4 regions of the Micromonospora sp. LA-10 genome follow, and region 4 is predicted to be linked to each of the others. Evidence: riboswitches for the same ligand, from Rfam matches in the RefSeq annotation. Region 4 holds a riboswitch; each other region holds the start of a gene.
What was found. Region 4 has a riboswitch for cyclic di-AMP ahead of ACSDG8_RS14515 (coiled-coil domain-containing protein). Riboswitches for the same ligand answer to the same signal wherever they lie in the genome.
Positions count from the first base shown of each region.

Region 1: it holds a riboswitch for cyclic di-AMP, as region 4 does, so the genes downstream of both, ACSDG8_RS07045 (C39 family peptidase) here and ACSDG8_RS14515 (coiled-coil domain-containing protein) in region 4, are expected to answer to the same signal.
Region 2: it holds a riboswitch for cyclic di-AMP, as region 4 does, so the genes downstream of both, ACSDG8_RS00510 (transglycosylase family protein) here and ACSDG8_RS14515 (coiled-coil domain-containing protein) in region 4, are expected to answer to the same signal.
Region 3: it holds a riboswitch for cyclic di-AMP, as region 4 does, so the genes downstream of both, ACSDG8_RS16840 (C40 family peptidase) here and ACSDG8_RS14515 (coiled-coil domain-containing protein) in region 4, are expected to answer to the same signal.

Region 1 covers NZ_CP195710.1:1,510,636-1,516,425, forward strand. The annotation lists gene ACSDG8_RS07030 (bifunctional cytidylyltransferase/SDR family oxidoreductase) at 1-108, shown strand, start outside; gene ACSDG8_RS07035 (CDP-glycerol glycerophosphotransferase family protein) at 128-1,804, shown strand; gene ACSDG8_RS07040 (alpha/beta fold hydrolase) at 1,811-2,557, opposite strand; gene ACSDG8_RS07045 (C39 family peptidase) at 3,119-3,952, opposite strand; cyclic di-AMP (ydaO/yuaA leader) riboswitch at 4,158-4,298, opposite strand; gene ACSDG8_RS07050 (hypothetical protein) at 4,599-5,363, opposite strand; gene ACSDG8_RS07055 (hypothetical protein) at 5,499-5,790, opposite strand, start outside.
Region 2 covers NZ_CP195710.1:111,783-117,572, reverse strand. The annotation lists gene ACSDG8_RS00520 (M4 family metallopeptidase) at 1-1,606, shown strand, start outside; gene ACSDG8_RS00515 (YbaB/EbfC family nucleoid-associated protein) at 1,811-2,260, opposite strand; gene ACSDG8_RS00510 (transglycosylase family protein) at 2,446-3,099, opposite strand; cyclic di-AMP (ydaO/yuaA leader) riboswitch at 3,098-3,269, opposite strand; gene ACSDG8_RS00505 (LLM class flavin-dependent oxidoreductase) at 3,414-4,976, shown strand; gene ACSDG8_RS00500 (winged helix-turn-helix transcriptional regulator) at 5,024-5,500, shown strand; gene ACSDG8_RS00495 (SDR family oxidoreductase) at 5,533-5,790, shown strand, end outside.
Region 3 covers NZ_CP195710.1:3,551,478-3,557,267, forward strand. The annotation lists gene ACSDG8_RS16810 (dihydrofolate reductase family protein) at 1-23, opposite strand, end outside; gene ACSDG8_RS16815 (hypothetical protein) at 103-636, opposite strand; tRNA gene ACSDG8_RS16820 (tRNA-Gly) at 844-917, opposite strand; gene ACSDG8_RS16825 (zinc metalloprotease) at 1,188-2,180, shown strand; gene ACSDG8_RS16830 (pyridoxamine 5'-phosphate oxidase family protein) at 2,253-2,798, opposite strand; gene dcd (dCTP deaminase) at 2,877-3,455, shown strand; gene ACSDG8_RS16840 (C40 family peptidase) at 3,527-4,561, opposite strand; cyclic di-AMP (ydaO/yuaA leader) riboswitch at 4,574-4,712, opposite strand; gene ACSDG8_RS16845 (N-acetylmuramoyl-L-alanine amidase) at 4,951-5,790, shown strand, end outside.
Region 4 covers NZ_CP195710.1:3,094,194-3,099,983, forward strand. The annotation lists gene ACSDG8_RS14490 (hypothetical protein) at 1-857, opposite strand, end outside; gene ACSDG8_RS14495 (heavy-metal-associated domain-containing protein) at 892-1,098, opposite strand; gene ACSDG8_RS14500 (metal-sensitive transcriptional regulator) at 1,179-1,478, shown strand; gene ACSDG8_RS14505 (SHOCT domain-containing protein) at 1,604-1,813, shown strand; gene ACSDG8_RS14510 (YibE/F family protein) at 1,978-3,252, shown strand; cyclic di-AMP (ydaO/yuaA leader) riboswitch at 3,407-3,537, shown strand; gene ACSDG8_RS14515 (coiled-coil domain-containing protein) at 3,542-4,570, shown strand; gene ACSDG8_RS14520 (carbonic anhydrase) at 4,632-5,291, opposite strand; gene ACSDG8_RS14525 (helix-turn-helix transcriptional regulator) at 5,451-5,790, shown strand, end outside.

The DNA of each region.
Region 1 (5,790 bases), 1.6 Mb from region 4:
GACCTGACCGGCCAGGTGGTCGACGTGCGCCGGGCCCCCGGCGAGCAGGCCGCCGCCGTACCGGCGCAGCCCGGCGCCGACCGGTCCGAGCTGTCCACCGGCGCCTGAGACCGACGGGACGTGCCAGATGCGTGGTGACCTGGTCCGCAAGCTGCTCGCCCGGGTACTGACCACCGGGCTGGCGGTGCTGGCCTTCCTCGTCGTGGCGCTCACCGGCGCCACCGGCTGGGGCCTGGCCCTGGCCGTCGCGGCGCTCGCCGCCACCGCCTGGGAACGCCGGGTCCGCCCGTCGGCCGACGGCCTCGCCGAGACGGTGCTCGTCGCCGCCGGCATCCTCGTCGGCTACGCCCGGCGCCTCGACGACGGCTTCGACCCGGCCCTCGCCGCCACCGCGCTCGTCCTGCTCGGCCTGGTGCTGCTGGTCGGCCCGCTGCGGCAGGCCGGCGCACTGGAGATCCGGGCGGCGAACCTCCCGGTCCGCACCTGGACGCCGCTGGTCGCCGCCCGGCTCGGCGACGCGCTGCTGGCGCTGCTCGCCGTGGTGGCGCTCGCCGCCGCCCTGACCCTGCCCGCCTGGTCGGCGCTCGCCGCCACGCTGCTCGTCGGCGCTGGCTGCGGGGCGGTCGCGCTCGACCTCGCACGTCGCCGGTTCCGGCCGCCCGCCGGCGGTGGCCCGGTCGGCCGCGCGCTGCGCCGCCACCAGCCCGAGTTCGTACTGCACTTCTCCGCGCCGCCCGGCTCGGAATACCAGGTCACCATGTGGCTGCCGTACCTGGAACGGATCGGCCGCCCGTTCCTGGTGGTGCTGCGCGAGCCGGAACTCCTGCCCGCGGTGGCCGCCGCCACCCGCGCCCCGGTGGTCCTCTGCCCCACCCTGAAGGCGCTCGACGAGGCGCTGGTGCCCAGCCTGCGCGTCGCGTTCTACGTCAACCACGGCGCGAAGAACGCCCACCTGATCCGGTTCAACCAGCTCACCCACGTGCAGCTGCACCACGGCGACAGCGACAAGGCCCCCAGCGCCAACCCGATCTCGGCCATCTTCGACAAGATCTTCGTGGCCGGGCAGGCAGCGATCGACAGGTACGCCCGCGCCGGCGTGGAGATCCCCGCCGACAAGTTCGTCGTGGTCGGCCGGCCCCAGGTCGAAGCCATCGAGGTACGCCGGGAGCCGGTCACCGCTTCCGCGCACCCGACGGTCCTCTACACCCCGACCTGGACCGGGCACCACGCCGACGCCAACTACTGCTCGCTGCCGGTGGCCGAGACGCTGATCCGCCGGCTGATCGACCGCGGGGCGGCGGTGATCCTGCGCGCCCACCCGTACACCGGCAAGAACCCGGCCTCGGCCCGCCAGCTCGCCCGGCTCACCGAGCTGCTCGCCGCCGACCGGGCCAAGACCGGCCGCCCGCACGTGTGGGGCGCCGCCGCGGCCCGCGAGCTGACGCTCACCGAGTGCGTCAACCGCGCCGACGCGCTGGTCTCCGACGTCTCCGGCGTCATCTCCGACTGGCTCTACTCCGGCAAGCCGTACGCGGTCACCGACACCGGCGCCGACGGCGAGCACTTCGTCGAGCGGTTCCCGCTCGCGGCCTCCGGCTACGTGCTGCGGCGCGACATGTCGAACGTGGACCAGGTGCTCACCGACCTACTCGACGCCGACCCGAAGGCCGCGCAGCGCTGGGCGGCGCGTACCCGCTACCTGGGCGACTTCCCCGCCGACGCCTACGCCGAGGCGTTCCTCGCCGCCGCCCGCCGCGAGCTGGAGGCCGACTGGGCGGTCCCGGCGCAGCGCGCCGTCGTGTAGGCCCGCTCAGAGGTACGCGTCGAGCAGGGCGAGCACGGCGGCCGGGTCCTCGACGTGCGCGTTGTGGCCCAGACCGGGCAGGGTGGCGACCGGCGCGCCCAGCTCCTTGAGCTGCTCGTCGCTCACCATCGGGTCCTGCTCGCCGCGGGCCAGCAGCACCGGCACGCCGGTGGCGGCCAGCAGGGCGGGCAACCGGGGCTCGCCGACCGCGAACGCGGCCGGGTCCATCGCCAGCCGCCAGCGGCCGTCCACCCGCCGCAGCCCCGCCTCCACCACCGGATGGTCCGGCGCGAACAGCCCGGCGAGCCCGGACACCCGCAGGTAGCGGCGGGCCGCCTCGTCGCGGGTGGCGAACCAGGTGACCGGCCGGGCGGCCAGCTCAGCCGCCTTCGCCAGCTCGGCCGGGGACCAGACCGCCTTGATGCCGAGCCCCACCACCGCGTCGACCGGAAGAGCCCGCTGCCGGGCCGCGAGCGCCAGCGCCACCACCCCGCCGAGCGAGTGCCCGAGCAGCACCAGCCGGTCGTCCGGACCCAGCCGGACCGGGCCGAGCCCGTCGGCCACGCGCTGGGCCAGGGCCTCGAACGAGTAGCCGTCGAGCGGCGGCGACCAGCCGTGGCCGGCCAGGTCGGGGGCGAGCCAGCGCCCGGGCCAGCGGCGCTCCAGCAGTGGCGCCCAGGGCAGCCACACCTCGCCGGTGGCGCCCATGCCGTGCAGGAGAATCAGGTGCCGGTTCCCCGTCGCATCGCCCATTGGCGCAGTCTGCCACCGCCCGCCCCGGACACGCGAGACCGAACCCCCGACCCGCCACCCACGCCGCCCGCCCTCACGCCGCCCGCCCTCACGCCGCCCGCCCCCACGCCGCTCGCCCCCGCCCCCGCGCGCCGCTCTCGCGCTCGCCCCGCGCTCGCCCCGCGCTCGCCCGCCCTCTCCCTCTCCCTCTCCCTCTCCCTCTCCCTCTCCCTCTCCCTCGCCCTCGCCCTCGCCCTCGCCCTCGCCCTCGCCCTCGCCCTCGCCCTCGCCCTCGCCCTCGCCCTCGCCCTCGCCCTCGCCCTCGCCCGTCGATCTTGCACTTCCCGCCCTCTCACCGTCGATCTTGGAGTTGTGGTGCCTCCCATAGCGGGTGAGCCGGGCATACCAGGCGCCACAAGTCCAAGATCGGCGCGCCGGGGCCGCGTGAGAGCCGCGCCAACGCCGCCTGAGGGGTGCGCCGAGGCCGCGTGAGAGCCGCGGCGGGGACGGGCGCGGCGCGGGCGGGACGGAGAAGGCCGGCACCCCCGGGAGGGGCGCCGGCCTTCGGTTGGTGCTGGTTGGTCAGGCGGAGTAGCCACGGCTGGCGATCCAGTGGGCCAGGTCGATGGTGGTGAGCCAGTACGACGGCAGCGACGGGTCGGCCGAGTCGGCGATCCGCACGGTCCGGCCGTCGTCCTTGTAACCGATCACCGCGACGTAGTGGCCGCCGGGGAACGAGTGCCAGCCGCCGTTGGTGTCGGTGGCGGTGCCGGCGACGTTCGCGACGACCGCCCGGCCGTTGCTGATCGCCTCGACCACGTCGGCCTGGAGCCGGTCCATCTGGGCCGGGCTGGCCGAGCCGGGAATCATCCGGGTCCGGTACGGGTTGCCCTTGACCTGCTGGTTGAGCACGCGCGTGGTGTCCTCGGCCGAGTTGGTGCCCATCTCGGTGGTGCCGAGGGGACCGGCCAGCGCGTCCTGACTGCGCTCGATGCCGGTGGCGCTGAGCGCGTTGCGCACGGCAGCCGGGCCGCAGTAGTAGTAGTTGATCTGCGCCTGGTAGTCGTAGTCGAGCGACTTGCTGGACGGCGGCTTCGGCGCGGCCTTGGTGACGTCCGGGTCCGGCGCGGCCTTCTTCGCCGACCGGGAGGCGCTGGGCGACGCGCTGGGCTCGGCGCTCGGCGAGGCCGGCGGGACGACGATGCGCGCCTCGCCCCGGCTGGCGGGCTCGCCGAGCCGTGCGTCGAGTTCGGCGACCGAGGCGGTGTTCTCCTGGCGGACCGGGGCGTCCTCACCGGCGGCGAGGGCGGTGCCGGCGCCGGCGGCCAGCACGAGCGCCGCGGCCGATCCGGCGATGATCTGGTACGGGCGTTCGGTGGCGATCCGGCGCAGCTGACGCTTCAGGTGGTGCTTCACGAAAATCCTCCACGGGGGGCGTGTCGGCACACGCCGGCCCGGCACGCGGGGTGTCCACACGTGCTGCAGGGCCGGATGGGCCGGGGGAACGGGTACGCCCGCGATGCCGGGCGCCCAGGGGCGGTGTGCCGGTCGCGTCAGGCGAGCGCGGGTACCGCGGAGCCGTGGAGGCGGGGGGACGATCGAGGGGTGGGCACGAGGATGGGACTCCTTCCGTGGCCGCCGACCGGGTTAGCTGACGGATTCGGGCGGGAAGTACGCCCTACCGCGGCAGTGGCCGCGGATTCACCCCGATGGTGCTCATGGTTCCCCGGTTCGTGATGACACGATTAGGCGGGTCGGCGCGGCGTCGCATTCTGCGATCGGTTACCGCACCGGACGCGCCGACACTACCGGCGGGTACTGCCCCTGCCAAGCGCTCCCACCTGCGTAAACGTGATCTTCGGTAACGGATTTCGGAACACCCGGTTACTCACTTCGCTCAATGGGACAAGCGGTGGTGATGTGACCTGGCGGCGGATAAGGGGACAGACGGCGAGCCGGCGACCGGCAATTGCGCGCTCCGCTGCCCTGTTCCGCGCCGGACGCCCGTTTCCACGCACCGGGTGGGCCGGGTCACCACATTCCCGGTAACAATTCGGTCGCCTCAGCCGACCCGGGCCGGACGCCAACGGGCGTTGCGGACGGCCGCGCCGACCGGCAGGGGCGTCGTCGCCGCGCCGCGGGACACCGTAGCGGGCCGCAACGCCAGGGTGGCCGCGTACGCCTCGGCGGCGAGCGCCCGGGCGGCCTCGGCGGCCAGTTCGGCGTCCCGCCAGGCCAGTCGCTCCCGCTCGGCGGCGCTCTCCCACCCGGCCCGGCGCCGGTCCCGGACGGTGCGGGCCAGCACGATCTCCTGCTCGGCGGGGTGCCGGCGCGGGTCCCACCCGTTGCGGCGCGCCAGCACGTCGGCGAGCTGGCGGGCGGACAGGTCGCCACGCCAGTGCGCCGTCATGGCGGCGTGGTGCAGCCAGCGCTCCCGGGCCGCGTACTCCGCCGGGGTTCGCGGGGTGCGCGGGGCGGCCAGCGCGGCGGCCCCGGCCAGGCGGCGCGCGGCGGTGTCCGCCTCGTCGTACGCGGTCCAGGCCCGTTCCGCCTCGTCCTGCGCGGCCAGCCACCGCTCCCGGCGGCGACGGGCCGTCTGGGCGGCGCCGGCGGCGGCGACCGCCACCTCGTCGGCGTACCGGACGAGGTCGTCGCGGCGCGCGGCGTCCGCGTCCACCGGCTCGGCGGCGGCCTCGGCGGCGCCGTCCCGCTCGGGCCGGGCCACCAGCACGGCGAGCAGGCCGAACGCGAGCAGCATCAGGAAGGACCAGATGGCGGCGGCCTCGGGGACCGCGGTGAGGAAGTGGTAGAGAACGGTCTGCGACATGGTCGGCACCTCACGGGAAGAACCTGGCGGGAGACTCCGCACGGCCGGGCGGGGCGCGGGTGCGCCGGGCCGTCGAGGGGCGGGTGCGGGATGACGTTCGGTGGGTGCGGTGACGGGCGAGCGCCCGTGGGCGGATCAGCGGGCGGGCGGGGCCCGCAGGCCGACCGGCGCGGTGATCCGGCCGGCCGGGACCGGCTGGGGGCCGGCCGGGAGCGTGTCGGTCGCCCGTGGGGCGGGCGCGCCGACGGGACGAGCCTGCCGTTCGGCGGCGCGGTCGTGTTCCGGTCGCTGGGCGGCGGCCGGCGTGCTCGCGTACGCCGGACCGGCGACCACGGCCGGGGCGGCCGGGGCGGCGCCGGCCGGCAGCGTGGCCGCGCCGAACGAGCAGGCGACGACCACGGCGAGACTGGCCAGCATCCGGGCGGTC
Region 2 (5,790 bases), 3.0 Mb from region 4:
CGTGGTCTACACGCTCGGCGCCGCACCGGCGCTGGCCTGGGAGACCACGGTACGCGGCACCAGCGCGGACGGCCCCAGCCGGCTCACCGTCGACGTCGACGCCCGTACCGGCGCGGTCCTGCGCAAGCAGGAGCACGTGGTACGCGGCACCGGCACCGGCGCCTGGAACGGGCCCAGCCCGCTCACGCTCAACACCACCCAGTCGGGCTCCACGTACACCATGAAGGACCCGACCGTCACCAACCTGAGCTGCCAGGACTCGGCGAACAACACCACGTTCAGCGGATCCGACGACGTGTGGGGCAACGGCACCGCCACGAACAAGGAGACCGGCTGCGTGGACGCGCTGTTCTCCGCGCAGACCGAGCACAAGATGCTCGCCCAGTGGCTGGGCCGCAACGGCGCCAACGGCAACGGCGGCTACTGGCCGATCCGGGTGGGCCTCAACGACCAGAACGCCTACTACGACGGCAGCCAGGTGCAGATCGGCAAGAACACCGCCGGCCAGTGGATCGGCTCGCTGGACGTGGTGGCGCACGAGATCGGCCACGGCATCGACGACAACACCCCCGGCGGCATCTCCGGCGGCGGCACGCAGGAGTTCGTCGCGGACACGTTCGGCGCGGCCACCGAGTGGTTCGCCAACGAGCCGTCCAGCTACGACGCGCCGGACTTCCTGGTCGGCGAGAAGATCAACCTGGTCGGCTCCGGCCCGATCCGCAACATGTACAACCCGTCGGCGCTCGGCGACCCGAACTGCTACTCCAGCAGCATCCCGTCGACCGAGGTGCACGCCGCGGCCGGCCCCGGCAACCACTGGTTCTACCTGCTCGCGAACGGCAGCAGCCCGACCAACGGGCAGCCGTCCAGCTCGACCTGCAACAGCAGCAGCGTGGCCGGTCTGGGCATCCAGAAGGCCATCAAGATCATGTACAACGCCATGCTGCTGAAGACCTCGTCCTCGTCCTACCTGAAGTACCGCGTCTGGACGTTGCAGGCGGCGAAGAACCTCTACCCGAGCAGCTGCACCGAGTTCAACGCGGTCAAGGCGGCCTGGGCGGCGGTCAGCGTACCGGCCCAGTCGGGTGAGCCGACCTGCGCCGGCGGCACGCCGACGCCCACGCCGACCGCCACCACCACCCCGCCGTCGGGCGGCTGCTCCGGCAACAAGCTCGCCAACCCCGGCTTCGAGTCGGGCAACGTGAGCTGGACCGCCTCGTCCGGCGTCATCACCACCGACAGCGGCCAGGCGGCGCACGGCGGCTCGTACAAGGCGTGGCTGGACGGGTACGGCTCGTCGCACACCGACACGTTGAGCCAGTCGGTGACGATCCCGGCCGGCTGCCGGGCGACACTGAGCTTCTGGCTGCACATCGACAGCGCGGAGTCGACCACCAGCACCGCGTACGACAAGCTCACCGTCAAGGCCGGCAGCACCACGCTGGCCACCTACTCCAACCTGAACAAGGCCACCGGTTACGTGCAGCGGTCCTTCGACGTCTCGTCGCTCGCAGGCACCACGGCGACCATCTCGTTCAGCGGCGTGGAGGACAGCTCTCTGCAGACGTCCTTCGTCGTCGACGACACCGCGGTCACCCTGAGCTGACCGTGGCGTAGCGCGGCCGGTCGTCGTCCTCCCGGCGGCCGGCCGCCTCGTCGTCTCAGCCGCCTCGTCGTGTCAGGCCGCCTCGTCGTCTCCGGCCGGAGCCGCGTGCCGGGGCGGCGCCTCGTCGTGCCGGGGCGGTGCCGGGGCGATGCCGCGTCACGCGCGTGGCCGGCGCCGCGTCGTGCCGGGGCGTGGGCCGTCGGGTCAGACCGCGCGCCCGGCCTGGGACGAGGTGCCGCGGTCGCGGTGGATCCGGGCGGCCGCCTCGTGCATCGCGCGGCCGAACAGCTCGGCCTGGTCGCCCATGCTGCCGAGTCGGGCGGCGAGCGCGTCGGCGTCGGCCCGCGCCGACGCGCTGACCTGGGCGTCCAGCTCGGACAGCGCGGCGTTGGCGGCGGCGACGAGGTGTCCGCCGAGGACGTCGAGGGGCTCGTCGGCCAGCTCCGGGTCGATCGTCACGGAATCCAGCCGACCACCCTGGACGGCGACCGCGCGGACCCGCCCACCGGCGGCCGTGCCCTCGGCGCGCAGCAGGTCGGCCGGTTCGCCGTCGGCGTGCGCCGAGGCCCGGGAACGCATCGCGGTGAGCGCCTGCTGCGTGCGGGTCAGCAGCTCGTCGAGGCTCGCGGCCGCCGAGAACGGGTCGTTGGTCATATCCGCGCTTTCTTCACGTCTTAGCCGAGCACCGGTGACCCTAGCAACCGGCTCCGACGAATCGCGATCACCGGCCGTCGCGGGCCGTGTCCCGGCGCCGGGAGCAGGCCGGACACCGGCCACACGGCGTGTCGCGGACAGCCGGACGCCCGGCCGGGGCGAACCGGCCGGGCGTCCGGATCAGGTCAGCGCAGACGCAGCCGCTGACCGGGGAAGATCAGGCCGGGGTCGTCGCCGACCACTGCCCGGTTGCGCTCGTGCAGGGCACGCCAGCCGCCGTCGACGCGCTGCGCCACGGCGATCTCCGACAGCGTGTCCCCGCGCCGGACCACGTACGTCCCGACATTGGACGACGGCCGCGGCGCCGCCTTCGTCGCGGCCCGCTCCGGCGCGGCGGTCCGCTTCGGGGTTGCCTTCGTCGAGGTGGTCCTCTTCGGGGCCGTCTTCTTCGGGGTGGCCCGCTCGGACCGGGTCGCGGCGGCGCTCGCCGAGCCGCCCTTCTTGCCGCAGACCGGCCACGCGCCGATGCCCTGCCCGCGCAGCACCTTCTCCGCGACGGCGATCTGCTCGGACTTGCTGGCCAGGTCGGCGCGGGCGGCGTACTTCTGCCCGCCGTAGCCGTTCCAGGTGGCGCGGGAGAACTGGAGCCCGCCGTAGTACCCGTTGCCGGTGTTGATTTTCCAGTTGCCGCCGGACTCGCAGCGCGCGACCGCGTCCCAGTTGACGCCGGCGCTGGCCGGAGCGGCCGGGCCGAACAGGGTCGCGGCGCCGACGGCGGCGCCGGCCAGGACCGCTCCGAGAGCGGTACGGCGGCCTCGGGCTGAGTATTCAGTTGCCATGTGGATTCCTCCACGCCGACGAGGTGAGCTGTCGGGTTCGGGCCGAGGAGCCCGGCCGCCGGTGGCGGCTTCACCCCGAGGTGACGATGCACCGTGGAACGTGTGGTTCCCCCGCTCCCGCACGACGTCCGGTAACCGCGGCCGGCGGCGGGATTAGGCGTTTCCGGCCTGCGGTGTCCACGAATGCGAACGGAACCGACGCTAGGGACGGTTTGCGACGATCGTCCACTTCTTGTGACCCTGTTCACCCGGCCGGGCTACCACCGGTGGAGCTACGGTGGCAGGGCTGAGCAAGATCACGGGAGGCGTGACGGATGACCGATAACGGACACGAGCTGACCTTCGGCGGCTTCATCACCCCCGCCGCCGGGCAGCCCGACCAGGTGGTGGCGCTGGCCACGCTCTGCGAACAGGTGGGGCTGGACCTGGTCACGTTCCAGGACCATCCGTACCAGCCGGGCTTCCTGGACACCTGGACGCTGATGTCCTACGTGGCCGCCGCCACCGAGCGCATCCGCCTGGCCGGCAACGTGCTCAACCTGCCGCTGCGCCAGCCGGTGGTGCTGGCCCGCAGCGTGGCCAGCCTGGACCTGCTCACCGGCGGCCGGGTCGAGCTGGGACTCGGCGCGGGCGCGTTCTGGGACGCGATCGAGGCCACGGGCGGACGGCGTCTGTCCCCCGGCGCGGCGGTCGATGCCCTGGACGAGGCGATCCGGGTGATCCGCGAGGTCTGGGACACCGACCGGCGCGGCATGATCCGCGTCGACGGCGAGCACTACCGCGTGGTCGGCGCCAAGCGCGGTCCGGCGCCCGCGCATCAGGTGGGCATCTGGGTCGGCGCGTACAAGCCGCGCATGCTGCGCCTGGTCGGCCGCGCCGCGGACGGCTGGCTGCCCTCCCTGTCCTACCTGCCCAAGGGGCCGGACGAGCTGCCCGCCCTGAACGCGCTCGTCGACGAGGGCGCGCAGGCCGCCGGGCGCGACCCGGCCGAGATCCGCCGCATGCTCAACGTCAACGGCACGTTCGCCCGCTCGTCGGCCGGATTCCTGACCGGTCCGCCGGAGCAGTGGGTGGAGGAGCTGGCCGGGCTCACGCTGGAGCACGGCGTCACCACGTTCATCCTCGGCAGCGACGAGCCGCGCGCGATCCAGATCTTCGCCCAGGAGGTCGCGCCCGCGGTGCGGGAGCTGGTCGCCGCCGAGCGCACCGCGCCGGGCAGCGGCGCCCGCGCGGTCGCCGACGAGACGGCCGCCACCGGCGGCCCGGCCACGCTGGCGGTCACCCCCACCCCCGACCCGGGGGTACGCCTGAGCGCGCGCCGCCCCTGGGACGAGTCGACCCGGCCGACCGCCCCGCCGCCACCGGCCGGACAGGTCTACCCGCCCCGGGGACAGGCCGCCGGGCAGCACCTGGTGGACGTGCACGACCATCTGCGCCAGGAGCTGGCCCAGGTGCGCGACCTGCTGGAACAGGTCAAGCGAGGCACCGTCTCGCCGGGCCGGGCGCGGGCCGCGCTGAACGAGATGACCATGCGGCAGAACAACTGGACGCTCGGGGCGTACTGCGCGGCGTACTGCACCATGGTCACCCAGCACCACGGGCTGGAGGACGCCTCGGTCTTCCCGCACCTACGCCGCTCCGAGGCAGGGCTGGCAGCGGTGCTGGACCGCCTCGAGGAGGAGCACGTGGTGATCCACGGCGTGGTGGAAAGCGTCGACCGGGCGCTCGTGGAGCTGGTCCGGCGGCCCGGCGACCTCACCGAACTCCAGGAGGCGGTGGACCTGCTCACCGACACGCTGCTGTCGCACCTGTCGTACGAGGAGCACCAGATCGTCGAGCCGCTGGCCCGGCACGGGTTCTTCCCCGGCCAGCTGTGAGGTAGCTGACTTTTGCTTTCCTAAGTCAGGGGCGTACCGTCGACGCCATGACGGACCTCCTTGCGCAGCGTGACTCCTGGTCCACCGCCAACTGCTCCATCGCCCGGGCGCTGGAAGTGGTCGGCAACCGCACCACGCTGCTCCTGCTGCGCGAGGCGTCGTTCGGCACCCGCCGCTTCGACGACTTCGCCCGGCGGGTCGGCGTCAGCGAGCCCGTCGCCGCCACCCGGCTCAAGCAGCTCGTCGCCGACGGGCTACTCGACCGGCGCCCCTACCGCGAGCCCGGGCAACGCACCCGCGACGAGTACGTGCTCACCGCCAAGGGAAGCGACCTGATCCCGGTGCTCGTCGCGCTGCGCCAGTGGGGCGACACGTACGCCGCCGACGAGGCCGGCCCGGCCGTCCGGGTGGCCCACGACGAGTGCGGCGCCGCCGTGCACGCCCGGCTGCGCTGCGACGCCGGGCACGACGTACCGCCGAGTGAGCTGGCCGTGCTGCCCGGTCCGGGCCTGCTGTCCGCCTGACCTCCCTTCCTCACCACCTCTCGGAGCGAGACATGAAGATCGCTGGAAGCACCGCCCTGGTCACCGGCGCCAACCGCGGCTTCGGCCGGCATCTGGCCGCCGAACTCGTCGCGCGCGGCGCCACCGTCTGGGCCGGCGCGCGCAACCCGGACACCGTGGACCTGCCCGGCGTCACCCCGGTACGCCTCGACGTCACCGATCCCGCCTCGGTGGCCGCCGCCGCCGAGCGGGCCGGTGACGTGACGCTGCTGGTCAACAACGCGGGCGTGAGCACCGGCGTCGACCTGCTC
Region 3 (5,790 bases), 460 kb from region 4:
TCGTTCACGATCAAGGTACCCATGGGTCTGCTCCTCCGTTTTCCGCTCTTCCCCCCTCAGACCCGTCAACGACCCGCAACTCATCGCCGCCACCAGGCCTGCCTACTCGTCCCGGGAGAACCTGAAGGGTGCCCCCTCGATCTCCGTCACGTAGCCGATCAGCGGCACCGGGTTCCTCAGTTCAGCGAGGTCGACAAGCAACTCGGTGGCGGTGCCGGCGTAGCGCTCGAGCGGGTCTGTCAGGGCGGTATCGCAGACCACCGTCGGCCACCGGTCGGGCCGGACGTCGTCGAGATGCCAGCAGAGCAGGTAGTCGAGGTTCACGGTTCCCCACACCCGGAGGTCTCCCGGGGAGGTGCCGAAGTGGTAGGGGAAGCCTCCTTCGTCCGTCTTCTCGTTCATCACGTCGTGCCAGTTCCGCGCGTACTGGAGGAAGTCCGGTACGCCCCAGCAGGAAGGATGAAGCACCTTCAGGACGCCGATGAGGCCGTGCGGGAAGCGCTCGACGAAGCGTCGGTAGTCCTCCGGAAAGGGATGGCCGGCCGCCTCCGTGAGGGCTGGCCAGTCGATCTCCATCTCCGTCGACGCGTCCCAGTCGAGCAGGACGGCAAGCCGGTCTGTCGTCGGCGAAGCCAATCGGCCACCTCCGCCAGACGCTCGTTGATCTGCTGCACGCCCCCGCCGCGTCCCCACTGTAAGATCATTCTCTTCGGCAGGCATGCCTCCGGAGTCCTCGAAGGCGGATTCGCCATGATCCCCGCTCGGACTGAGTAAACGGTCGTCCGGACAGTACGGAACGCCGAAGGCCCTGGCTAGGACACATCCTGACCAGGGCCTCTCGCGTGGAGCGGGTGACGGGAATCGAACCCGCACTGTCAGCTTGGGAAGCTGATGTTCTGCCATTGAACTACACCCGCAGGCGGCACCACTCTACCTGAAGGCCCCCACCCCCGTGTATCCAGGTGCCCGCGCGCCACCTCGGCGAGGTGGCGGCATCGGCGGCCGGTTGACCCCGCCACCTCCCCGAGCTGGAGTGGATCAAGCACCCACCGGAGCCGGCAGGCACGAAGTTGCACGTCGGAAACGTATGGCCATTCTCAAATGCGTCGATGGGTTGTAACGTCTGCCCCACGTTTCCGCACCGGCGTGACACACCCCCTGCCACGCCGTCAGAAAGAGGTGGGCCCATGGGACTCCGTCCCAACCTGCTGACCCGGCGTACCGCCGGTGTCGCGACGTCGACCCTCGCGCTGCTGCTCAGCACCGCCGCCGTCGGCGTCGTCCCCGCTGCTTCGGCCTTCTCGGCCGCCCCGGCCGGCGTCTGCGCCGAGCCTGCTGACGCCCACGCCGACGAGCACGCGAACGCCCGCGTCGCGAAGGGCGGCAACGCCAAGCTCGACCCCAACCACCTGACCGCCAAGCAGGTCCAGGACCGGGAGGCCGACCTCGCCGCGGCGCAGCGCGAGCGGGCCAGCTTCCGGGCCGGCGCCGTCACCCCGCTGGCCACCGTGACGATCCCGGTCGTCGTGCACGTCATCCAGGAGAACAGCACCCGGGCCGGCGGCAACATCCCGGACTCGATGATCAACCAGCAGATCACCGTGCTGAACCAGTCGTACGCGGGCTCGACCGGCGGCGCCGCCACCGCCTTCGGGTTCCAGCTCACGAAGATCAACCGGGTGACGAACCCGTCGTGGTACCCGATCGTGCAGGGCTCCTCCGCCGAGCGCTCGATGAAGACCTCGCTGCGTGAGGGCGGCAAGAACACGCTGAACATCTACCTCGGCGAACTGAGCGACAGCCTGCTGGGCTGGGCCACGTTCCCGAAGCGGACGCTGGACAAGATGGACGGCGTGGTCGTGCTCAGCGAGTCGCTGCCCGGCGGCACGTCGACCAACTACAACCAGGGCGACACCGGCACGCACGAGGTCGGCCACTGGCTGAACCTCTACCACACCTTCCAGGGCGGCTGCTCCGGCTCGGGCGACAGCGTCTCCGACACCCCGGCCGAGGCGTCCCCGGCGTACCAGTGCCCGACCGGCCGCGACACCTGCTCGACCGCCGGCAAGGACCCGATCACCAACTTCATGGACTACACGTACGACTCCTGCATGTACCAGTTCACCGCCGGCCAGGCGAGCCGCATGCTCACCGCGTGGAACGCCTACCGCGCGGCCTGACCGCCTCGCACCACGTACCGGTGCCGGCCCTGTCCTCGGACGGGGCCGGCACCGTTCGTTTCGGGTTTGTGGTCAGGCGGCCGGGCGGCGGGTGTCGAAGCCGTGCCGACCGCGCCGGCCCTCCGCGGTCACCGGCTCACGCCGGGCCGGTTCGGCTCCGAGCGGGTCGAGCCACACCCGCACCTGCGGCGGGGCGGCGCCGGGCTGGGCCACCGGGTCGCGCCGGGTCAGCATCGCCGCCTCGACTGTGAACTCGAACAGCCGCCAGTCGCCATGCGGCGACGCCCGGGCGATCCGGGCCAGACGGGTCACTGTGGCCGGGTCGGTCACCGGCCGCGCGCGCCCCGCGATGTACGCCTCGTCGTCGCTCTCCTCCGGCGGGAACGAGTGCAGCGCGTAGCGGCCGTCGCGTTCGAGGTCGCGGCGCTTGGGCGAGTCGATGACGAAGCACCAGAGGCCGTCGTCGGTGATCACCGGGGAGACCGGGTGGACGCGGGGGCCGCCGTCGGCGCGGACCGTGGCGAGGTAGCCGAAGCCCGGCCCGTACTGCTGCATCAGGAGGCGGATCTCGTCGGCGAGGCGGGGCTCGTCGGCGGCGAATTCGGACCAGGAAGCCATGCGGACATCCTATCGAACACGTGTACGAAGATGTAGTGCGACACGCAGGTCACCCATACCGGTCGCTATGGTGTTCCGATGCTGCTCTCCGACCGCGACCTGGTCTCCGAGATCAAGGCCGGCACGCTTGCGCTGGAGCCCTTCGAGCCCACGCTGGTGCAGCCGTCGAGCATCGACGTACGCCTGGACCGGCTGTTCCGGGTCTTCAACAACCACCTCTACACACACATCGACCCGTCAATCCAGCAGGACGACCTGACCTCGATGGTGGAGGTGCCGGAGGGGCAGCCGTTCGTGCTGCACCCGGGCGAGTTCGTGCTCGCCTCCACGCTCGAGGTGATCTCGCTGGGCGACCAGCTCGCCGGCCGACTGGAGGGCAAGTCGAGCCTGGGTCGGCTGGGTCTGCTGACCCACTCGACCGCCGGCTTCATCGACCCGGGCTTCTCCGGTCACGTCACGCTGGAGCTGTCGAACGTGGCGAACCTGCCGATCACGCTCTGGCCCGGCATGAAGATCGGCCAGCTCTGCATCTTCCGGCTCTCCTCGCCGGCCGAGCACCCGTACGGCTCGGCCGTCTACGGGTCGCGTTACCAGGGGCAGCGCGGCCCGACGCCGAGCCGCTCCTGGCAGAGCTGGCGCACCTGGCCGACGCGCTGACGGCGTCCGCAGTTGTTAAGAAGGGCCCCCTCCTCTACCGGAGGCGTTAAGAGGGGGCCCTTCCTTACACCTCAGCCGGGCCGGCCGTAGCTGTTGATGTCGCCGTCGTCGACCCGCTTCATGGTGATGGGCTTGCCGGACTGGGAGGCGTGCACCACCCAGCCGTCACCCACGTACATCGCCACGTGGTGCAGGTCGCTGTAGTAGAAGACGAGGTCACCGGCGCGCAGGTCGGCGCGGCTGATCCGTTTCGTCACGGCATGCTGCTGGCGCGCGTTGTGCGGCAGCGACACCCCGCCCTTGGCCCAGGCCGCCAGGGTCAGACCCGAGCAGTCGAAGTGGTCCGGGCCGGCGGCGCCCCAGACGTAGATCTTGCCGATCTGGGCGCAGGCGAACTTCACCGCCGCCCCGGCCGGGCCGCCGGGATAGCCGGCCGGGCAGGGCGCCGGGCGCAGCGGGCCGCCGCCGCCCTTGCCGTACACCTTGAGCCGCAGCTTCTGCAGCTTGGCGATCTCGGCGTCGATCTGCTTCTTCTTCGCCGCGAGCTGGGCCTCGGTGCGCGCCAGGCCGGCGATCATCTCGTCCAGCGGCTTCTTCTTCGCCGCCAGCTCGTCGCGCAGCGCGGCGACGGAGCGCACCTGCTCGTGCTGCCGGTGCGCGAAGCGGTCGAGCAGCTCCAGGCCGTTGACCAGCTCACCGGGCGAGCGGCTGCCGAGCAGCACGTTGACAGTGGAGAGGTTGTCGCCCTTGTAGGCGTCGGCGGCGAGGCCGCCGACCTGGCCGAGCGCGGCGTCCACCCGGGCCTGGAGGGGTGCGATCTGGCGGCCGAGCGCGTCGGCCTGCTTGCGCCGCGCGGCGAGCTGCTCGCGTACGGCGTTCACCTGCTCGATGACCGGTTCGAGCTTGTTCCAGTCGCGGTCGATCTGGGCCTCGATCTCGGTGACCGAGGGTTCGGCGTGTGCCGCGGTGGCGCCGCCGGTCAGAACGACGGCGGTGCCGACCAGCGCGGCGAGGGCGGTGGTGAAGCGGGACCTGCGGGAACGCGGCGCGGCGCTGGACCGGTCGGTGGACCGGCTCGACGACGGCCGCGGGGCATGGAGTGCCACCGGGCGTCCGTACTCCTTCTTCAGTACCGCCTACCGGGTTAGCTGACGGATTCGGGCGGGAAGGGAGCCGCCCTACCGCAGCAGCGCTGCGGATTCACCCCAGGTACCTGGTTCCCCGGCTCGCCCGTGGGCGACTCGGCGGTGTCGGTCCGTCACCGACCGGGTTGGACGGTGAGACATGCAGCCGACGATTGACCAGAGTAGGGACCACCGTTATCGATCCGCAACTTCCAGCGGCGTGACACTCCGTACGCAATGACGGGCGCACTCCCGCACGGAGGCGAAATTTTCTTTCAATCTTGATTACCTGGCGGAAAGGTATTGACCCTCGCGGGTGCGCGGAGTGAGGGTGGGAACGCAGTGACCCCCATCCCTGTCCAGGAGGTTCGATGCACCTCTCCGCCCCGCCGTCGGGCAGACGAATACTGCTCGCCGCCGCCGTGGCCACGGCCACCGCGCTGGCGACCACCGGCCCGGTGGTCGCCGCGCCGGACGCGACAGCGCCCGCCGGCGACCGCCAACAACAGTACGCCGCCGCCGCGGCCGAGTACGGCGTGCCGCAGAATGTACTGCTCGGTGTCTCCTATCTGGAGTCCCGCTGGGACACCCACACCGGGCAGCCCAGCACCAGCGGCGGCTACGGCCCGATGCACCTGACCGACGCCGCGCACATCCTCGCCACACCGGGCAGCGCCCACGTCGACGAGGACGAGGACCCGCGCGGCGACGACTCCCGCCCGCTGAAGCTCGACCCGGCCACCGCTGCGGCCCCGAAGCGGGAGACCCCGCTGCCGAGCGCCTCGCTCCAGACGCTCGACGCCGCCGCCGCGCTCACCGGGCTCGACGCGGGCACGCTGCGGACCGACCCGGCGGCGAACATCCGCGGTGGCGCGGCGCTGCTGGCGTCGTACCAGAAGGCTCTGGGCGGGCCGGTCGGCGCCGGCACCGACCCGGCGGCCTGGTACGCCGCGGTGGCCCGCTACTCCGGCGCGGACACCGCCGACGGGGCGGCGGCCTTCGCCGACGAGGTCTACGACCAGCTCGGCCAGGGCGCCACCCGGACCACCGACGACGGCCAGCGGGTCACGCTCGCCGCCACCGCCGCGAAGCCCGACCGCTCCCGGCTGGCCCGCCTCGGCCTGCGCAACGCCGAGCGACCGGACGGGCTGGAGTGCCCGGTGCGGCTGGCCTGCGAGTGGATCCCCGCGCCCTACGAGCAGCTCAGCGAC
Region 4 (5,790 bases):
ACCGTGTCGCCGTGCCGGAAGTCCAGGTAGAGACGGTACGCCCCGGCCGAGGGCACCTCCGCGGCGAACGTGATCGCCGGACCGGCGGGTGTGCGCCCGTCGCCGGGCGTGCCCTCCGGGTGCACATGCAGGTACGCCAGGTCGCCCTGCCGCAGCGCCACCAGGTGCCCGTACGCGCCGAGGTAGGGCTGAAGGTCGGTGACCGGCCGCCCGTCGCGGCTGACGGAGAGCGTGAGCCGGCTCGTCCGGCCCGGCTCCGGCGCGCCGGTCAGGGTGACGGTGTAGCCGTCGACGGTGGTGCTGGTCGCCGGCGCCGGAAGCGGCCGGGCGGCCAGCTCGCCGGAGACCGTGACGTCCAGGCCGAGGGTCAGCGGCTCGCCGCCTTCGGGCGTGAAGTCGGCGAACGCCCGCCAGACGCCGGGGCCGTCGAGCGGGGAGGCGACCCACCAGGTGCCGTCGCCGGCCATCTCCGGGTGGACGTGCCGGAACCCGGAGAGGTCCCGCCGGGCGACGATCAGGTGCATGCGCTTGTCGTGGGCCACCTCGAAGCGGGTGACCGGCGTGCCGTCCGGGCCGGTGATCCGGAAGGCGAACTGCCCGGCCGCCGTGGTGGTGGGCTGGAGCGTGTAGCCGCGTTCGGAGACGAGCAGCCCGCCGGGCAGGTGCGCGGCGTCGCCGCCCGCGTGGTTCTCGTCACCGTGACCGGTGTCGCCGGTCCCGTGGTCGCTGCCGCTGTCGTCGTGGCGGGCCTCGGCGGCCGGGGCGACGGGATCGGCCAGGTTGCCGATCCCGTACGCCGCGCCGAAGACCGCCACGAGGCCGAGCGCGAAGCCGCTGAGCTTCGTCGCCGTGTTCATGGTTTCTCCTCGCTCCTGCGGGTCCGTGGACCCGTCACGCACCGACGAGGTCGTAGCCGGCCTCGTCGACCGCCGCCCGGACGGCGTCCGCGTCCAGCGGGTTCTGACTGGTGACGGTGACCCGGCCGGTGGCCAGGTCGACCTGGACGTCGGTGACGCCCGGAAGCGCGCTCAGCTCGGTGCTCACCGAGTTGACGCAGTGGCCGCAGGTCATGCCGCTCACCTGGTAGGTGCTCTCCATCTCGCCCTCCGATCTTATACCCCCTGGGGGTACTGCCGGAACGTTAGCATACCCCCGAGGGGTACGCTATCCTCGTTTCCATGACCGCGCCGTCCAGCCCGACCCGGGGCTACACCGCCAGCAAGGACCAACTCCTCGCCCGGCTCCGCCGCATCGAGGGTCAGGTCCGGGGCATCGAGAAGATGGTCGAGGACGACCGTTACTGCATCGACGTGCTGACCCAGATCTCGGCCATCCAGGCGGCGCTGGACAAGGTCGGCCTCGGCCTGCTCGACGGCCACGCGCGGCACTGCATGCACGAGGGCGCCGCCGAGGGCCGGGCCGACGAGATGGCGACCGAGATGATGGCCGCCGTCGGCCGCCTGATGAAGCGCGGCTGAGCGGGACCTCCGGCCCCCGGAGCCGGGCACATCGACCCGCGCCGACGCGTCGGGCCGGTCGTACCGTCGAAGTGGCGGGCAGGCCGACCCCGGCGGACCCGCGGCGACGGACGGAGGGCGGCCCGATGATGTGGCAGAGCCCGATGATGGGCTGGATGTGGATCTGGTCCCTACTGGTGCTCGCGGTGCTGGCAGGGCTCGTCTGGGCGGCTGTGCGGTGGACCGGCCCGCAGTACCTGGGCCCGACGACGGCCCGGCGCATCCTGGACGAGCGGTACGCGCGCGGCGAGATCGACGAGGACGAGTACCGGCGACGCCGGGCCGGCCTGACCTGACCCGAGCGGGGCGCGCGGCACCGGCCACGGTGCCCGGGTGCGCCCAGCCGGGCTGCCTACCATGGCCGGACGACGACCCGGACGTGGCCGACACGTCCGCGCCGGCCCGGTGACCACACCGGTCCGGCGGACCAGGCGTCGCCGCGACCGTTGGGAGAGACGCCTTGGGTGCCGACCACACCCGCCCCGCACCGCCCACGCCGCCGCGCGTACGCCGGCTGCTCGTCGCCACGGTGGTGCCGCTGTTCGCGCTCACCGTGATCGCGGCGCTGGTGCTCTGGCCCCGGCAGGACCGGGAGCCGGTCGGCGGCGCGGACGTCCCCCGCTACCACGGCACCGTGACCCGGGTGGTCACCGAGCCCTGCCCGCCGACCCCGGAGGCCCCGGAGGGCGCGGGCGGGCCCTGCGGCACCGTGACCGTCACCGCCGAGCAGGGCCCGGACGCGGGCCGGCAGGTCGAGACGCCGCTGCCGGCCGGGCCGGGGGCGCCACGGGTCGAGGTCGGCGACAAGATCGTCCTGGTCGAGCTGATCGACCCGGCCGACCCCTCGGTGAAGTCCTACAACATCGCCGAGCACCAGCGCGGCACCCCGCTGATCTGGCTTCTGGTCCTCTTCGCCGCCGCCATCGTGGCGTTCGGGCGCTGGCGCGGGCTCGCCGCGCTCGGCGGCCTGGCGGCCAGCTTCGCCATCCTGCTCGGCTTCGTGCTACCCGGCATCGGCGGCGGCCAGCCGCCGCTGCTGGTGGCTATCGTGGGCGCCGCGTTGATCATGTTCGTGGTGCTCTACCTGACGCACGGGGTCACCGCGCAGACGTCGGTGGCGGTGCTCGGCACGCTCGGCAGCCTGGTGATCACCGGTGTGCTCGGCCTGCTCGCCACGTCCGCCACCCACCTGACCGGCTTCGGCAGCGAGGACGCCACCACCCTGTCCATGTTCCAGGCCGACGTGGACCTGCACGGGCTGCTGCTGGCGGGCATCATCATCGGCTCGCTGGGCGTGCTGGACGACGTCACAGTCACCCAGGCGGCCACCGTCACCGAACTCGCGCACGCCAACCCGGGACTGTCCCGGCGGCAGCTCTACCGGGCGGCGACCCGCGTCGGCCGCGCCCACATCGCGTCCACCGTCAACACCATCGTGCTGGCGTACGCGGGCGCCTCGCTGCCGCTCCTGCTCCTGCTGGTCGCCGACTCCCGCCCGGTGAGCCAGATCCTCACGAGCGAGTTCCTCGCCCAGGAGATCGTCCGCAGCGCGGTGGCCACGCTCGGCCTGATCGCGGCCGTACCGCTGACGACCGCGCTGGCCGCGATCGTGACCACCGCCGGACGGCGCGCGCCCGGCGCGGCGCCGGCGGCCCCCGCGCCCCGTCCGCCGGGCGGACGCGACGACGCGCTGGAGGCGCTCGGCGGCGGAAAAAGCACGGAGGCGACATGGTGACACTCCGCACGGTGACCATCGATTTCAAACGCGATGCTGGTCACGGCACGCCACGGCGAAATCTCGCTATTGGTCGGCTTCCGGACGTAGATCCGCAGGAGTGCTGTCGGGTAACCTCGCTGCCGGTCACCGCCGAAGGCGCGCACCGGCGCCAGCGGTGCCGCCGCCCAATCGCCTGCGGGCGAGCCGGGGAACCAGGTACAAGGGGTGAATCCGCGCGAGCGGTAGGGGCCACTTCCGTCCCGAACCCGTCAGCTAACCCGGTCGGCGGCCGACGGAAGGGAACACTGTGACGCCACCCCTGCGCCGCTGGCTGACACCCCTGGTGGCCGTGCTGGCCTCGCTGGCAGTGCTGGCCGGGCCGAACTCGGCGATGGCGGCCCCCGCCGCCGCGGCGGCCCCGAAGCCGTCCGGGCACGAGGAGGACGGCGAACCACCACTCATCACCGAGGCGATCAACAACGCCAACCGCAACTTCCTCCAGGCGAAGGCGAAGCTGGCCAAGTCGCAGGACCGCCAGCGGCGGCTGGCCGCCGAGGTGCAGACGGCACAGGCCGAGCTCGAGGCGCTCAGCCCGCAGGTCAACCAGCTCGCCGCCCAGTCCTACCGGACCGGCCGGATGGGTGCGATGGCGATGCTGCTGGAAAGCAACTCGCCCGACTCGTTCGTCCGCCGCGTCAACGCCCTGGACGAGCTGAACCTCCTCAACGCGCAGCGCCTGGCCGCCATCAACGCGGTCAAGAACCGCGCCGAGACGGCCAAGATCGCGCTCGACGCCGAGGTACGCGAGCAGGAGAAGCAGAAGAACGCGATGGAGCGTGAGAAGGTGCAGGCCGAGCGCGCCCTCAAGCTCGTCGGCGGCCTCGGCTTCACCGGCGGCCTGGTCGACGCCACCTCACCGGTCGCCAAGATCGGCCCCGGCCGCACCGCCGACGGCGGCTGGAAGGCCGAGTCGTGCAGCGAGAGCGACCCGACCACCTCGGGCTGCGTCACGCCGCGGACGCTGCACGCCTACAAGGAGGTCCGGCGCGCCGGCTACACGCGCTTCGTGGGCTGTTACCGGCCGGGCGGGCCGTGGGAGCACCCCAAGGGCAAGGCGTGCGACTGGTCGCTGCAGAACAGCGGCTTCGCGCCCTGGCACAACAACGACACCCGCAAGTACGGCAACGACGTGGCCGCGTTCCTCATCCGCAACGCCGACCGGCTGGGCATCTACTACGTCATCTGGAACCGGCAGATCTGGTTCCCGGCCACCGGCTGGAGTTCGTACAGCGGACCGTCGAACCACACCGACCACGTCCACATGTCGATGCTCTGACCTGGACGCAGTGAGAAGGGGCCGCCCGCGGGCGGCCCCTTCTCGTCGTCCGGCGCCGCGGTCAGCCGGCCAGCGCCGCGTCCGCGTCCGCCGGCGCCGAGGGAGCGGGCAGTGACGCCGGGACCTGCGCCACTGTCCGCACCTGGCCGCCGGAGAGCCGGTACGACATCCCCACCACCGTGCACCGCCCCGCCGCGACCCGCTCGGCCAGCACGGTGGACCGGGCCAGCAGCGTCTCCACGGTCTGCGCGATGTGGACGTCGACGATGCCGTCGAGGTCCTCGATCCCCTGCCGGGCGGCCCGCAGCAGGCTGGGCGAGACCGCGTCCACCACCGCGCCCAGGTGCCCGGCCGGGGCGGCGCCGGTCCGCACCCCCTCCCGGGCGGCCTGGACCGCGCCGCAGGAGTCGTGCCCGAGCACCACCACGAGCGGCGTGCCCAGCACTGTGACCGCGTACTCGACGCTGCCGAGCACCTCGGGCCCGGCGGTGTGCCCGGCGGTACGCACCACGAAGAGGTCACCGAGGCCGCGATCGAAGATGATCTCCGCCGCGAGCCGCGAGTCGGAGCAGCCGACGATCACCGCGAAGGGGTGCTGGCCGTCGGCCACCGCCGCCCGGTGCCCGGCGTCCTGATTCGGATGCTGCGGCACGCCGGTGACGAACCGGTGATTACCGGCGCGCAGCTCCGCGAGCGCCTGCTCCGGGCTTCTCGGCGTCATCTGCCTCACCTCGTCTACCTGGGGGAACGACCAGGCCGTACGGCCTCGCGACTTCACGGTCACACGGCGTGTGGGGCACGTCAAGATTCGTGATACGCATTTCATACTTTCCCGTGCCGGGCCGCGTCCGATTCGGGCGAGCCCGTCGATGGCCATAGCATGACCACCATGGCGACCACACCAGTTGAGGACGGGAGCCGCCGTAACTGGACCTTCCTCACCAATCACGGGCATGTGCTGCTGGCGATCGCGCGCAACCCCACCGCGCGGCTGCGGGACGTGGCCGACGAGGTGGGCGTGACCGAACGGGCGGCCCAGGCCATCGTCGCCGACCTGGAGGCCGGGGGTTACCTGCGCCGCACCCGGGTGGGGCGGCGCAACGAGTACACGATCAACCCGAAGGGGCGCTTCCGGCACCCGGCGGAGGCCGACCAGCAGGTCGGCGCCCTGCTGGCCCTCTTCGCCGCCGAGTCGGCCGGGGACGTCACCGCCGACCGGT